One region of the Mesorhizobium sp. P2_D6 genome, then DNA from elsewhere that is predicted to be linked to it. Evidence: riboswitches for the same ligand, from Rfam matches in the RefSeq annotation. Region 1 holds a riboswitch; each other region holds the start of a gene.
What was found. A riboswitch is a leader RNA that binds a small molecule or an ion and turns the genes downstream of it on or off. The one in region 1 is predicted to bind thiamine pyrophosphate.
Positions count from the first base shown of each region.

Region 1 (5,182 bases):
GATGTCGCCGAAGGCGACAGAGGGGGTCGCCGCGCGTGAAGCGCCGACTCTCCATCTGCAGGGTAAGTCGAGCACAGTCGGACCGACCCCCTCTGGCCGCTTCGCGGCCATCTCCCCCTCGAGGGGGGAGATTACGCTCCCAAAAACTCGTTCGTAAAATAGGGTCCAAAATCCGGCCTTTCCTTCAGCACCTTGCCATCACCATCGAGCAATATTCCGGCACTGAAGAGGTAGCCGCCCATCGCCTCGACCTTGGCCTTGTCGATGGTGCCGATGACGCCGTCCTGGCTGCGCAAAAAGTGCCCGTCGACCAGCATCTTCAGCGAGGCGTGGATCAGCGCCGGGTCGGTCAGCGCGTCCTTGTTGGACGCGATCAGCAGGTCGCCGGCTTCTTGCGGATGATCGACGGCGAATTGGTAGCCGCGCCGCGTTGCCTCGACGAAGGCGGAAGCCGTTTTCGGGTTTGCCTGGAGATAGGCATCGCTGGAGGCGATGACGGTAGTGTGCTCGTCGGGCACACCATAATCGGCATAGCGGAAGCCGCGTTGCCTGATGCCCTTCAGCTCGGCATCGACGCCTTCCCAGGTCGAGACTTCCAGCGTGAAGTCGACCGAGCCGTTGGCCAGCGCCTCATAGGCCGAGGTGCCGAGCGTCACCGTCTCGAAACTGCCCTTGCCGCCATCGTGGCGGATGATGGTCGAGATCAGCGTGTTTTCCCAGGCGCTGCCGAAGCCGCCATAGGTCAGGCCGTCGAGATTCTTCGGGCTCTTGATCTCGCTGCGATCCGCGTTGAAGACCAGCCGGCCGGTCTCCTGCTGCACCACGGCGTAGACCGCCTTGAGGTCGGCGCCGGCGGCGCGCTGGGTGAACAGGCCGACGCCGGCAATGCCGAAATCGGCGATGCGGTTGGCGACCAGCGTGCCGGCGCCGGTATCGCCATAAGGCAGGATGTCGACGGTGAGCCCGGCCTCGTCGTAAAAACCTTTGTCGCGGGCCACGAACAGGCCGATGTGGTTGGTGTTGACGGTCCAATCAAGCGCGACGGTGATTTTTTGCGCGGCAGCATGAGCGCGCGAGGCCAGCGGCAGTCCGGCAGCCAGCGTTAAAAGCAGCGCTTGCCGGCGGGTGAATTCGGTCATGATAAACTCCTTTGAACGGTCTGCGGGAACGAGGCTCGGTCCGCTCCGGTATCGAGCAGCGTGTCGAGGATTTCGGCTTCGAGTACAGCGGCCTGGCGCGCGGCGTCGCTGCCGGTGGTGCGCGGGCGCGGCAGCGGCACGGTAATCACGCTGATGATGCGAGCGGGCCGTGACGACAGGAGATAAATGCGGTCCGACAGGTACACCGCTTCACGCACGTCATGGGTGATCAGCAGCGCCGTCCAGCGATGACGCTGCCACATGCCTTCCAGCCAGCGCTGCATGGCCGCGCGTGTCAGCGCATCCAGCGCGCCGAAGGGCTCGTCGAGCAGCAGCATGTCGCGTTGCTGCACCATTGTGCGCAAAAGCGCAGCGCGCTGACGCATGCCGCCGGAGAGTTCCGCCGGCCAGGCGCGCTCGAAACCGGCAAGGCCGAATTCGGCGAACAGCGGCGCGACTTGCTCCCGCGCCGTCCGTCGCGGCATGCCCTGCACTTCGAGCCCCAGCGTCACATTGTCGATGACGCGCCGCCACGGCATCAGCGCGTCACGCTGCGGCATGAAGGCGAAATGGCGACCATGGTCATCGAGTGGCGCACCGTCGAAACGCATGTCGCCCTCGCCTTTCAGCGCACCGGTGAGCAGTTGGAACAGCGTCGACTTGCCGGCGCCGGAGGGGCCGAGGATGGACACGAACTCGCCGGCCGCGACATGAAGCGAAATGCCCGCGAGCACCTCCAGCGCGCCGAAGCTTTTGCTGATATCGCGGAGTTCGAGCCGTGTCATTGGGAGCTCTCTCCCGAAGGCTTGCCGCCGCGGCTCTCGCTCCCCGCATTTTCCCAGGGCATGGCGAGGCGCTGGATGAGCACCGCAAGGCCGAACAAAGCAAGCGTGAGCGCCGCGCTGACGGCGACCGCTGCGAGCACCAGATCGGGGCGGAAATTGTTCTTGGCGTTGAGCATATAGATGCCCAATCCCTTCGCCGCCCCCGCATATTCGGCGAAGATCGCGCCGACCACGGCGTAAGTAATCGAGATCCTCAAACCGGCGAAGAAATAGGGCAGCGCCGAAGGCAACCGCGCCAGCCAGAAGATGCGCCAGCGCCCTGCCCCCATGGCGGCGAGCATCTGGGCAATCTCCTTGCTCGTTGCAGCGTAGCCTTCGACCAACGCCACCATCATCGGAAAGAAGGTGACGAGTGCGACGAGCAGGATTTTCGGCATCAGCCCGAAGCCGAACCACAGCACGATGAGCGGCGCGATGGCGACCAGCGGCAAGGTCTGGCTGACGATCAGCAGGGGGAAGAGCGCGCGGCGGAGCGGGGTCAAAAAATCGACCAGCGCCGAAAGCACGAAAGCAGCCACCAACGAGCAGGCAAAGCCGGCAAGCGTGGCGCGGATGGTGGGAAGCGTATTGTCGGCAAGAGCAGCGCGATTCTCCCAGGCTTGCAGCAACACGCGCGACGGCGCCGGCAGTATGGTGGGCGCTGCGCCACCATAGCGGGCGTAGAGCTCCCAGGCCGCGAGGAGCAGGGTGAAAGAGATGGCTGCGGGGATGGCCTTGGCGATGGCGGCGGCTGATCTCCCCCCTTGAGGGGGAGATGTCGCCGAAGGCGACAGAGGGGGTCGCCGGCCATAGAGCGCCCACGCCTTGCCGATGCGAAAAGAGCGTCGGCGCTCCACGCGCTGGAACCCCCTCTGGCCTGCCGGCCATCTCCCCCTCAAGGGGGGAGATTCACTTGCATCGCGGTCTTCGCCAATCGCCAATGGCTCCCCTCCTCTTTGTACTGAGGGGTCGGAGGCATCTCCCCCACGCGATGGGTTGAACGAAACAGCCACGGCAAATATCCTTGATGAACGACGCCTGAGCCGCGGCTCAGGCGGCGCTCGGGCTGTTCGCCGAAATCGTGATGTCGAGGGTGACGTGGCCGGCGCCCGGGCCGAACCGGCAGAAGGCCTCAGTCAGCGTGGCAAACACCGCGCCGGCATCGCCACGCAGTTTGGTGCAGAAGTTCTTCGAGCGTTCAAAGACGCCGGACTGCTTCAGGAAATCGATGCAGCCATAGATCTCGTCCATATGGTCGCCCGTGCCCATCACATAGAGCGAGAACTGCGCCGCCACCGGCTGGTCGGTCGATGGCGTGGCCTGGACGGCGCGGATCGCGGCGACCTTGCGCTCGTCCTGCGCAATGGCGGGTCCGCCGATCTCGTCGGAGCGGCAGATCGGATCGTCGGGCTCACCTGGACAGCCGCGCGAAACCGCAGCCGAAAGCACGCAGTGCTTGCCGCTTTTGGCGGCCGCCACGAACAGGTCGCGCATGGCTGGAAACAACACCTCGGGCGGCCCGACCAGAAGCGTCGAGATGTCGTCGGTTTCGATCCTCAGCCGGTCACGCCAGGGATCGAGCGCGCCAAGCGCGCCAAGGATGACGCCGACGAAATCGTCGGTCATGGGATAAAGGGAAATCTGTGCACCGGAAAACATCGCCCGCCTCGCTCCGCTGGTATTATCCAGATCAGCTTTAGAGTCCGAAGGCTTGCCGCCCTCATCTCAGCCCCGACCGTACGGAGCACCCCTGTGGATGGGCGGGTTAAAGCACTGTTCGAGGCATTGGGGAAGAGTATTTTTTCGACTGTCATCGCGAAGTGTGTTGGGCCAGGTTTCTTGGCTTCAGGAAAATCCGCATCATTTCGAAAGTTGAATTCGTTCAAATTGTACGCGTCATCCTTGACGAAATGTCGTACATAAAGTACGATATTTCCTTTCAACAAGGGGAGTTCCGTGAGCACAGCGAACCATGGCGCCTTCGCCGACCTCTCCCGCCCGCTGTTGTCACTGCCGCTGCTGCCGCCCCTGTCGTTCGACCAGCGCGAACGCGTTGCCGGAGCATGGCGAATGGCCAGCCAGGACATCGCCGACGATATTCGTTTCATCCGCCAATATTTGAAAGTGATTGCCGAGAAGGACGAGAGGCTGTCGACCGGCACGCTCGTTCACAGCCGCGCCTATGTCGAAGCCTGCGCCGGCTGGCTGCCGCAGACGGTGGCGCGCTATCTGCGCCACCTGCGCCAGATCACCGAATGCGAACTGGTCATGACAGCTGCCGGTATCCGCTTTGCCCTGTCGAGTTACGCCTGGGAGTCATAGGGTATCACGCGGTCTTCATACACAATGAATTGCGCTCCCCGTGGAGGCGCAATTCGTCAGGTTAAGAGACCCTGGCGGGCCGAACGGCGACGTCCAGAACGGGGCCGCCCAGGCGAATTCTGCCCTTGCCTATTTCGACTTGGCCTTGCCGGACTTTGCGGCCGCCGGCTTTGCAGCCTTGGGCTTGGCGTCGGCCTTGACGGGCTTCGCAGCAGCCTTCTTCGCCGTCTTCTTCGGTTTGGCGGCCGAACCATCTATTTCGGCCGTGGCCTGTTCCCAGTGCTCCTGATGCGCGCCTTCCGGGCGGCCGGCCTGTTCCCAAATCTCATGTGCGCGCTGGCGAATGCGGTCCTGTTTGTCGTCCGTCACTTAAGCCTCCGTGGTTGGGTCCGATGGTTAGGTCCAGATTCCACGAAAACATTAGCCGAAATTTGAGCCGGCGTCTTGAGTGACGAGCTGCTTTCAACGCGGATCGGAAACGACCGCAACGCCGAGCAGCGCCGCTTTCTTGGTGATCAGCCCGGCGAGGTCGGCATCCGACCGATCCGTGCCGGTGCGCTCCCGCAAGAGCGCAATCGCTTCCTTCATCGACAACAGCGCGGTGCTGCGCTCAGCCAACAGCTTGTCGCAACACGCCGCCACGTTGGTCTCGACATGCGGCAACATGAGCAATGCTCCTTTCATCATTCGGCCCTGCCGCCCTTGTTGGGATGAACGACAGGGCCGTATTGGTGGTTCGGTCAGTTGTGGCCAGCGTTATTCGACCACCTCAACGATCCTGCGCGTGCTGGGATCGACCAACACTGTATGGTTGTCGACCACAGCGTATCTGTACTGAACGTCAGGAACCTCCTGCAGCTCGACAGTGTCGGGCAAGGCGGAGCCGACATTCAATTC
Region 1 is NZ_JBFUEG010000009.1:133,763-138,944, forward strand. It holds gene AC1D1L_RS20395 (ABC transporter substrate-binding protein) at 132-1,139, opposite strand; gene AC1D1L_RS20400 (ABC transporter ATP-binding protein) at 1,136-1,924, opposite strand; gene AC1D1L_RS20405 (ABC transporter permease) at 1,921-2,757, opposite strand; gene AC1D1L_RS20410 (YkoF family thiamine/hydroxymethylpyrimidine-binding protein) at 3,014-3,622, opposite strand; TPP riboswitch at 3,613-3,725, opposite strand; gene AC1D1L_RS20415 (hypothetical protein) at 3,920-4,285, shown strand; gene AC1D1L_RS20420 (DUF2934 domain-containing protein) at 4,415-4,654, opposite strand; gene AC1D1L_RS20425 (hypothetical protein) at 4,748-4,951, opposite strand; gene AC1D1L_RS20430 (DUF1236 domain-containing protein) at 5,042-5,182, opposite strand, start outside.

Region 2 (5,182 bases), on a different contig from region 1:
ACCCGACGTGCGGCTGGCGAACCGGTCGAGTTCGCCCGCATCGCGCGGCGCGGCCACGACCAGTGTTCCGGCCCGCGTCACCTGCCCGGGCGTTGCCGCCTCCCACCAGTCGGCGGCATCGCGTCCGAGATCCAGCACCGGTTGCTCGGCGCTTTCGCGCTCGCACCATGGCGCCAGCATGCCGCCGGCGAACCACGACGCATCGCCGCCGAGGCCATGTCTTGTCTCAGCAACTGTCACCGCCGCGCCGCGCGTGGCGAGTTCGAAGGCGACGGTGAGGCCGGCGACGCCGGCCCCTTTGACCAGCACCCTCATGACCGCTCATGCGCCTCCGGCACCAGCGGTGTGCCGGTCTCGTCCGCCGGCACGTAGAGATCGCCGCCCTCGCGGTATTTCGCCGCCATCGCCGCCATGCCTTCCTTCTGTGCCTCGGCGCGGATGTCGTGGGAAATGCGCATGGAGCAGAATTTCGGCCCGCACATCGAGCAGAAATGTGCCAGCTTGTGCGCCTCCTTGGGCAAGGTCTGGTCGTGGAAGGATCGCGCGGTTTCGGGATCGAGCGACAGGTTGAATTGGTCCTCCCAGCGGAATTCGAAGCGCGCGCGGGAAAGGGCATCATCCCTGACTTTCGCCGCCGGATGCCCCTTAGCCAGGTCGGCGGCATGAGCGGCTATCTTGTAGGTGATCACGCCAATCTTGACGTCGTTGCGATCGGGAAGGCCGAGATGCTCCTTGGGCGTGACGTAGCAGAGCATGGCGGTGCCGAACCAGCCGATCATGGCGGCGCCGATACCTGAGGTGATGTGGTCATAGCCCGGCGCGATGTCGGTCGTCAGCGGTCCTAGCGTATAGAACGGGGCCTCGCCGCAGACAGCGAGCTGCTTCTCCATGTTCTGCTTGATCTTGTGCATTGGCACGTGGCCGGGCCCCTCGATCATCACCTGGCAATCCTTGGCCCAGGCAATCTGCGTCAGCTCGCCGAGCGTCTCCAACTCGGCGAATTGCGCCGCGTCGTTGGCATCGGCGATGGAGCCCGGGCGAAGGCCGTCGCCGAGCGAAAAGGACACGTCATAGGCGCGGCAGATGTCGCAGATTTCGGCGAAATGCTCGTAAAGGAAGCTTTCCCGGTGATGGTGCAGGCACCATTTGGCCATGATCGAGCCGCCGCGCGAGACGATGCCCGTGACCCGGTCAACGGTCAGCGGGATGTAGTGCAGCCGCACGCCGGCATGGATGGTGAAATAATCGACGCCCTGTTCGGCCTGTTCGATCAGCGTGTCTCGGTAGACCTCCCAGCTCAGATCCTCGGCAATGCCGTTGACCTTTTCGAGCGCCTGATAAAGCGGCACCGTGCCGATCGGCACCGGTGCATTGCGCACGATCCAGTCGCGGATGTTGTGGATGTTGCGGCCGGTCGACAGGTCCATCACTGTGTCGGCTCCCCAGCGGATCGCCCAGACCATTTTTTCCACTTCCTCGGCCATCGAGGAGGTGACCGCCGAGTTTCCGATATTGGCGTTGATCTTCACCAGGAAATTGCGGCCGATGACCATCGGTTCGCTCTCTGGGTGGTTGATGTTGGCGGGAATGATCGCCCGCCCGCGCGCCACCTCGTCGCGCACGAATTCCGGCGTGACGAAGTCGGGGATCTCGGCGCCTAAGGCCTCGCCGTCGCGCTCAAGTTTGCCACGCAGGATCTCGCGGCCGAGGTTCTCGCGGATGGCGACGAACTCCATTTCGGGCGTGATGATGCCGGCGCGCGCATAGGCAAGCTGGGTCACCGCCTTGCCCTGCTTGGCCTTGAGCGGCCGGTTGCGAATGGGAAATTCCGGCGTCAGGCGCTCGCCTGCGGCGAATCCATTGTCTTCCGGCCGGACATGGCGGCCGTCATAGGCTTCGACATCGCCACGCGCCGTAATCCATTCATGGCGAAGCCGGGCGAGGCCTTTTTCGATGCTGGTTTCGACTGTCGGGTCGGTATAGGGGCCTGATGGATCGTAGACGATGACGGGCGGTTCGCCCGCCGTCGGATGGACGGAGATTTCGCGCATCGGCACTTTGATGTGCGGATAGAGGACGCCGGACTTGTGGATTTTCCGTGAGGCAGGTAGCGGTCCCGTCGAGACGGCTGGGGTGAGGGCATTCATCTTGAGGCTCCTTTGCTCATGCATTGGAGACCCAGTTCTGTGCCGGAAGGATGAAAAGACGCTTTGGTCGACCTGCCGCAACAGGACCTCGGGCGTAAACTCCCGCCAAGCGCTTACACCGTCCCTACGCCAGTATGAACTGGATCAGGTTCAACGGGTCACTGCGCCGCGAAAGCCAGCAGTATCTCAGCCCCTTGCCGGGACTCCCCTGGTGAATGCGTCGAATTGAACGGGCCGGCGCTGTTTTGTCAAGTGCATTCGGCCCGCGGCGATGATCGGCGACCAATCAAATCCAGCGGAAAAGCATGGTAGTATCGAGAGCAAGTCACGCCCAGACGAGCGGTGAAGCGCCCCCAATAAGGCGAGCCCTCATGCGGATTCGGTCCCTTTTCCAGCACGGTGTTTTCGGGGCTTTCCGGAACGACGCTGCTGCCGCCCAGTTGGGTGAGATTGCTATAGATGTCTGTCTTGCGCGTCGTCGGCAATCCTTCCCCTTCGGCTAGACGCCCCGTTTGTTTCCCCAGAGCAGAACATGAAGCTGCGGCAGTACACGCGCCTCGAACCACCTGTCACGGGTCACCTTTTCAACCAGCCATTCCATGCGCCTCATCACACCGGCCATGTCGATGAACGCGTCTTCGTCGCCGGGACGCGGCGGCGTGTGATTGCCGGGCTGCAGATAGACGGGTAATTGCGGGTAGCGCGCCGCGGCGTCTTTGGCATAGGCATAGTCATCATCGTCGAAGACAACGAGCTTGAGCGCCATCTGCGGCTTATACTGCGCCGCCTCTAAGCAGGCGTCGAACGCGGCCCAATCTGTCGTCATTTCGCTTGAGGGCGGCTTGGGGCTTAGTACCAGCACGTCGAGATCCGCGAACCATTGCTTAGACACCGAGCCTTGGGTTTCCAATGCAAAACGGTAGCCCTCACCATGCCCGCGGTCGATCAACTGGCTAAGCGGCTGGATGGCCGGATTGCCGCCCGACAGCGATACCATCACGGGCTGACCGCCGGAAAGCGCAATGACCTTTTGCCAAACCGCGTCGGGAGACATCATCTCCCAATCATGGCGGAAGCGACGGTCCACCGCATGCAGGCTGTCGCACCAGGAACAGCGATAATCGCACCCCCCGGTTCTTACGAACACCGTCGGCAAGCCGATCAGCACGCCTTCGCCCTGAATGGTCGGCCCAAAAATCTCGCTCACCCGGATTCCGGGATGCAACGCGCAAGTCATGGTCGGTATTCCGCCCAGGTTTTCGGCGTCTCGCTCACCCGCACGGCGGAGGTTTCGGGTAGCCGCACCTTGCACCAGTCGTAGAAGTGCCTGGCCAGACATTCCGCTGTGGCATGGTCATGCCCCAGCACGTCGTTAAGATGCCGATGGTCGAACGTCCCATCGATGTAGTGCTTGAACGCCGCCAGATCTTGGTAGTCGCGCACAAAGCCGTGTTCGTCCAGTTCGCCACCTGAAAGCTCCACTACGACGATGTAGTTGTGGCCGTGCAGACGTGCGCACTGATGATCTGGTGGCAAGGAGGTGAGCTGATGCGAGGCCGAGAAGTGGAACTCTTTGGTAATGCGGAACATCACGCGCTCCTTGTCTGGATAGCGTGGAGCCAGAAGTCTGCGTCCTCATAATCTGTCGGGTCGGTGATGCCGGCCAGATCGAATGCTTCGCGCCGTTCGACGCATGTCCCGCAGCGACCGCAATGACGTGCACCGCCCTTGTAGCAGGACCACGTCGCCTCGAACGGTGTGGCGTACTTTGCCCCCTCGCTGACGATGTCGGCCTTCGACATATTCACATACGGAGCGTACAGGCGGATATCGGCGTAGCCTGCGAGGGCATGGTTCTGCATCGTCTGAAAGGCGTCGATAAAAGCGGGCCGGCAATCGGGATAGATGAAATGATCTCCGCCGTGGACGGCAGTGGCCACCGCATCGGCCTTCTTCGCGGCGGCAACCCCGAAGGCGATGGCCAGCATGATGGCGTTCCTATTCGGCACCACCGTGATCCTCATGGAGTCTTCGGCATAGTGCCCGTCGGGCACGTCCACATTATCAGTCAGCGCCGAGCCGCTCAGGTTCCGGCCAACATCGCGGATATCGACGATCTGGTGCGGAACAGCCAGCCGCTTGGCGCAGATAGCGGCAAAGCCGAGTTCCTTTTTGTGCCTCTGGCCGTAATCGAACGAAAGCAGGCCAATGAGTTTCTGCTCGGTCGCCACCTTGTGAGCGAGCGAAACAGAGTCCAATCCGCCGGAGCAGATGACGAGGGCATTCATGGTTTGAATCCTTGTTTTGACCGGGTAAGGCTGCGACCGGAGATTTCTCTGCGTTCCCACTACTCCACGGAGCCGGTTTTGTGAATGGGGTGGACGCGATTGAGCGCACGTACCTTGTTGTCAGCGTCCCCAAGATGACTTGCACGCGACTTGTCGCGTATCTTCGACCGCTGGGGTGCTGACGCCGGCACTGCGTATATAGGCGTATAGATAATGCAGAAATCACTGCCGTGGCGCAGCAGCATTCCCGACACACCTTCGGCTTGTCCGGTTTGCCCCAGAACTTGACGTCCCGAGTTTCGGCGCTAACGCAAGGGTCGACCGGCAGTCCCAGGGAAAGGCTTCTGCCGCGTGCTTTGCCGTTTTCTGGTCTGCGCATAGATCGCCTCGAGCCGCCCGCGCTTCGTCATTGGTCAGAGCCGGGAATTCCTTTCCGAGGGCGCGGCTCGATAGGAGCCACCATTCTGGTTAAGGAAACGGAAGAGCAGATCGATCAGCCGCTTGGGCGTGTCGATAAAGGCATTCACCTGTTGCCGGAATTGATCGTAGCGCTGCAGAAAAGCTGTTTCGTAAGGAAGGTACCGTTCGATCGTCCGCCGAAGGCAGGCATAAAGAAATTCGGCGTGCGGGGTTGCATCGAAGTATCGGTAGAAATCCCCGGTGTCATTCAGCACCCGGACGTTGAATTGCGGCGTCGGTTCCCATTCGACCAATGGCAGAAGGCGCTTCGAATTGCTCTCCAGCACG
Region 2 is NZ_JBFUEG010000014.1:36,804-41,985, forward strand. It holds gene thiO (glycine oxidase ThiO) at 1-315, opposite strand, end outside; gene thiC (phosphomethylpyrimidine synthase ThiC) at 312-2,147, opposite strand; TPP riboswitch at 2,251-2,367, opposite strand; gene AC1D1L_RS24820 (hypothetical protein) at 2,396-2,632, opposite strand; gene queE (7-carboxy-7-deazaguanine synthase QueE) at 2,647-3,384, opposite strand; gene queD (6-carboxytetrahydropterin synthase QueD) at 3,381-3,737, opposite strand; gene queC (7-cyano-7-deazaguanine synthase QueC) at 3,737-4,435, opposite strand; gene AC1D1L_RS24840 (hypothetical protein) at 4,849-5,182, opposite strand, start outside.
Region 2: another riboswitch for thiamine pyrophosphate. It lies ahead of thiC (phosphomethylpyrimidine synthase ThiC); the one in region 1 lies ahead of AC1D1L_RS20410 (YkoF family thiamine/hydroxymethylpyrimidine-binding protein).

Region 3 (5,182 bases), on a different contig from region 1:
GGCGCGGAAGCGCCAACATCGGCGCCGCCGATCAGCACGCTGCCGGATTGCGGCGTCTCGAAGCCGGCCACAAGGTTGAGCAGGGTCGACTTTCCCGAACCGCTCGCCCCCATGATGGCGGTGATTTTCGAGGCAGTGAACTCGACATCGAACAGGAACGGCGCCTCGCCATAGCTGAACGAGACCTTGTCCAGCCGCACGACCGCGCCTTTTTCCATGGCGGAAGTCACGATTTTTCTCCTCGTCCCAACCAATCCGCGGCGACCACCAGAGCCAGGCAGACCGCCCCGAGCAGCAAAGCCAGCCCGGCGGCGTCGGCTGTGCGGTAGCTGCCCATGCGCGCCAAGAGGAGATAGGGCAAGGTCTGCACCGAATCGCTGCCGAACAGCGCGATGACACCAAGATCGCCGAGCGACAGCGCCATGGCGAAGGCAAAGCCGGTGGCCAGCGGCCGTCGCAGCGACGGCCAGTCGATCAGCCACAGCCGGCTCCAGCCCGAAATGCCGAGCTGCGCGCACAGCTTTTCGTGGCGCTCGCTCGCCGCGTCATAGGTGGGGCGCATGGCGCGGATGGCAAAGGGCATCGCCATCACTCCGTTGACGGTGACGACCATGACGGGCGCGATGGCAAAGACGTCGCTGACCGTCCGCAACAAAAGGAACCAGCCGGCGCCGATGACGATGGGCGGCACGACGAGGACAAAACCGGCGCCGGTGTCCGTGGCGTGCTCGAGAAGCGGGCGAGCGCTGCCACGGCGGTGCAGGGACAGCGCCCGGCGCGCCATGATCAGCGACAGCGACAGCACCACCGAAAGCAACGCCGCCAGCAGGCCGAGAATGGCGCTGGTCAGCGTCGCCTGGCGCACCGCGCTCTCGCCAGCCAGCCGGCTGAGATCGGCGCCAAGGCCGGATGCGACGGTTGCCGCCATCGGCCCGGCGACGAACAGCAAGGCGAGCACGATCAGGGCCGCGTTGAGCGCCGTTTCGACCGGGCCGGCCGAGAGATAGCGGCGCGGCGCCACAGGCAGGTTCGCATCCCCGGTCACATTGGCGCCAAGCCGCGTCAGCGCCAGCACGACGGCAAAGGTCAGGGCAATTTGCAGCACTGTCAGTGTAACTGCCCGCGCGGGATCGAAATCGAAGCGCAGCGCTTGGTAGATGGCGACCTCCAGCGTCGTCGCCGCCGGCCCGCCGCCGAGGATGAGCACGATGGTGAAGGAGGTGATGCAAAGCATGAAGACAAGGCCGGCGACGCCCGGCAAAGCCGATCGCAGCACCGGCCATTCGATCAGCCGGAAGGCTGGTCTCGCCCCCATGCCGAGCTGGCTTGCCAGCCGCCATTGATCAGCAGGCACCGTGCCCAGTGCCTCAAGGAACAGCCGTGTTGCCAGCGGCAGATTGAAGAAGACATGAGCGACGAGGATGCCCGAGAGGCCATAGATATCGGGCCAGCTTTGGCCGGCGACCCCGGCGAAGTAGCCGGCCCGGCCATAGAGCGCCAGTATGCCCAGTGCCGCGACAATGGCCGGCAGTGCCAGCGGCACGGTGAACAGTTGCAGGATGAAACCGCGGCCAAAGAAGCGCGGATGCCGCGACAGAGCACGGGCGACGAAGAGCGCCGGTACGACGGAAAGCAGCGTCGAAAGCACTGCTTGCCAGAGCGTGAAGCGGACGACGCGCAGGAGATAGAGATCGAAGGCGGACGCAGCACCGCGGAGGTCGTGCGCGCCTTCGAGGATGAGGCCGGCAAAGGCGCCGCCGATCAGCAGCGCTATTGCGCCGAGCGCAACGATGCCGGCGGCGATGCGGGGGTCAGAGCGTTGCACGCCGGACCGCCCAAAAGATCTTTAGCGGGCGTCGCGTTTCTTCGCGCCCCCCTCTGTCCTGCCGGACATCTCCCCCACGAGGGGGGAGATCAGCAGTTTCCGCGCTCCGCTCAAAACGTTGGAGGTTGGCGAAAGCCGAGGCGACACCCAATCTCCCCCCTCGTGGGGGAGATGTCCGGCAGGACAGAGGGGGGCGTCGTAGAGCGGTCATCTTCCGATTATCCAGCCAAAGCTACTTGCTCATCACCGCCAGCCACTCATCCACCCAAGCCTTGCGGTTGGCCGCAACCTCTTCCGGGCTGAACAGCAGCGTCTTCGCCGGCTTGACCAGTTTGTCGAAGGCCGGATTGAGCGGCTTGTCGGTCTTGCCTGCCGGGAACATCCAGTTGGTCTCGGGAATTACGTCCTGGAATTTCGGCCCGGTCATGAAGGCCAGGAACTTTGCCGCCAGCGGGTTTTTCGCGCCCGTGGTGGTAATGCCGGCGACCTCGATCTGCAGATATTCGCCTTCCTCGAAGGACGCCGCCTGATAGCGCTCGGTGTTCTCGGCCACCATGTGGTAGGCCGGCGACGTCGTGTAGGACAGCACCATGGGCGCCTCGCCCTTGGTGAACAGGCCATAGGCCTCGCTCCAGCCGGGCGTCACCGTCAGTACCTTAGGCTTGAGCTTCGCCCAGGCCTCTGGCGCCTTGTCGCCATAGACCGACTTGACCCACAGCAGCAGGCCAAGACCCGGCGTCGACGTGCGCGGATCCTGGATGACGATCTTGTCGGCGGCAGCGCCTTCGACCAATTCCTTCAGGCTCTTCGGCGGGGTCTTCAGCTTCTCAGTGTCGTAGACGACGGCGAAATAGCCATAGTCGAAGGGGACGAAAACATCGTCTCTCCAGCCGCCCGGCACGCTGTTTTCAGCCACCGCGCCATGCGGGACAAACAGGCCGGAGGCCTTGGCCTCGGCGGTGAGGTTGGTGTCGAGACCAAGCACGATATCGGCCTTGGTCGAGGCCCCTTCGAGCTTGACGCGATTGAGCAGCGCAACGCCGTCGGCGACCGAGACGAAGTCGACGCTGCAGCCGCATTCGGCCTCGAATTCCTTCTTCACCGCAGGACCCGGGCCCCAATCGGCAGTGAAACTCTCATAGGTGTAGACGGTGAGTTTTTCCTGCGCGGACGCAGGCACGGCGAGAAGCAAAAAAGCAAGACCCAGGGCTGGGACAAGACGGGACAAAAACATGCGCATCGGCACCTCCTTCATTCGTGTTTGAAAGGAATTGAGGCGTCGGTCTGTCCGAAGCGTCTAATCCCTCCGCCGGTACAAACCGGATCAGGTTCAGCGGGTTGGCGAGACTGCCTCTCAGCCGACCCGCGAAAACATCGCGTTCGGCACCCCGTTAGAGCGTTTCGACACATAGGGCCGGCCAAGGTGCCACGCAAGCGGAACTTTGCCAGAGCATGATCCGAAAAGTGGGAACCGGTTTCTCGGACGAACGGGAACCGTTTTGTCCTGAGATCATGCTCCAACAAAAAGCTAGCCAAGGCTCGGCCTTCCGTTTCGCCGGCGGGGCTGGTAAGGGCCACCGGATATGAGCACATTCACCATCCTGCTTGGCGGCGATCTCATCCGCACGCCGCGGCTCGACCGCCAGGTCGAAGGCACGCGCGTCATCGCCGCCGACGCCGGCATCGGCCATGCCCGGATGCTCGGCCTGATGCCGGAGCTTTGGGTGGGCGACTTCGATTCCGTGCCCGCGGACCTTCCCGCCGATCTCGCCGCCGTGCCGCGCCAGGTATTTCCGCCCGAAAAGGATAAGACCGACGGGGAGCTGGCCATCGCCGCCGCACTGGAGCGCGGCGCCACCAACCTGGTGCTGGCCGGCGCTTTCGGTGGCAAGCGCGCCGACCATGCGTACCTTCATCTGGCGCTCAGCCTGCGGCTGGCCGAGACCGGCACGAAAGTGCTGTTGACCAGCGGCGCGCAGGAGGGGGTGCCCTTGCTGCCGGGCAAGGCCGGCTTCGACTACGCCGACGGCACGTTGTTTTCCGTGCTCGGCTTTTCCGATCTTTCGGGCCTCACCGTGTCCGGCGCCAAATGGCCGCTCGACCATGTCGAGGTTGCCTTCGGCTCGTCGCTCACCATCTCCAACGAGGTCAAGTCAGAGAAGACCGGGGGCCGGCTCGAAATCGCGCTCGGCCATGGCCGCGCGCTGCTGCTCGCTCATCCCTATCCCTTGCCTGAAAGCTGACATGGCCCCGCCCCTTCTCAACCTCGACGGGATAAGACTGACCTTCGGCGGCACGCCGCTGCTCGACGGCGCTGAACTCACCGCGTCCGCCGGCGACAAGATTGCGCTCGTCGGCCGCAATGGCTCCGGCAAGTCGACGCTGCTGAAGATTGCCGCCGGGTTGATCGAGCCGCAGGACGGCGAAGTCTTCCGCCAGCCTTCGGCAACGGTGCGCTATCTCCCGCAAATGCCCGACATGGATGGCTTTGCCAATGTGCGCGCCTATGTCGAGGCCGGGCTTGGGCCGGCCGACGATCCCTACCGCGCCACCTATCTGATGGAGCATCTCGGTCTCGCCGGTACGGAGAACCCCAACGATCTCTCCGGCGGCGAGGCGCGTCGCGCAGCACTTGCTCGTGTGATGGCGCCGGAGCCTGATATTCTGCTGCTTGATGAGCCGACCAACCATCTCGATCTGTCTGTCATCGAATGGCTGGAAGAGGAGCTTGTCCGCACCTCGTCGGCGCTGATCGTCATCTCGCACGACCGTCGCTTCCTCGAACGCGTCTCGCGCGCTACCGTCTGGCTCGACCGCGGCCAGACCCGCCGCCTCGACAAGGGCTTTAGCCATTTCGAGGAATGGCGCGACCTTGTGTTGGAAGAGGAAGAGCGCGAGCAGCACAAGCTTGGCCGGCAGATCGTGCGCGAGGAGCACTGGCTACGCTATGGCGTGACGGCGCGGCGCAAGCGCAACATGCGCCGGCTCGGCGAATTACAGACCATGCGTCAGCGCTTTCGCGGCCATCGCGGCGCCGAAGGCTCGGCCACCATGGTGGCCAGCGACGCCGCCGAATCCGGCAAACTGGTGATTGAGGCGAAGAACGTCGAGAAGAGCTTTGGCGACCTCACGGTGGTCAAGGGTTTCTCGACCCGCATCCAGCGCGGCGATCGCGTCGGCCTGGTCGGACCGAACGGCGCCGGCAAGACGACGCTGCTGAAGATGCTGACCGGCGAGATGAAGCCCGATGCCGGCTCGGTGCGGCTCGGCACCAATCTTGAAATCGCCACGCTCGACCAGAAGCGCGAGTCGGTCGATCCGGCCGAGACGCTGGCGCAATATCTCACCGACGGGCGC
Region 3 is NZ_JBFUEG010000004.1:121,493-126,674, forward strand. It holds gene thiQ (thiamine ABC transporter ATP-binding protein) at 1-218, opposite strand, end outside; gene thiP (thiamine/thiamine pyrophosphate ABC transporter permease) at 227-1,825, opposite strand; gene thiB (thiamine ABC transporter substrate binding subunit) at 2,058-3,065, opposite strand; TPP riboswitch at 3,110-3,226, opposite strand; gene AC1D1L_RS10235 (thiamine diphosphokinase) at 3,409-4,068, shown strand; gene AC1D1L_RS10240 (ABC-F family ATP-binding cassette domain-containing protein) at 4,070-5,182, shown strand, end outside.
Region 3: another riboswitch for thiamine pyrophosphate. It lies ahead of thiB (thiamine ABC transporter substrate binding subunit); the one in region 1 lies ahead of AC1D1L_RS20410 (YkoF family thiamine/hydroxymethylpyrimidine-binding protein).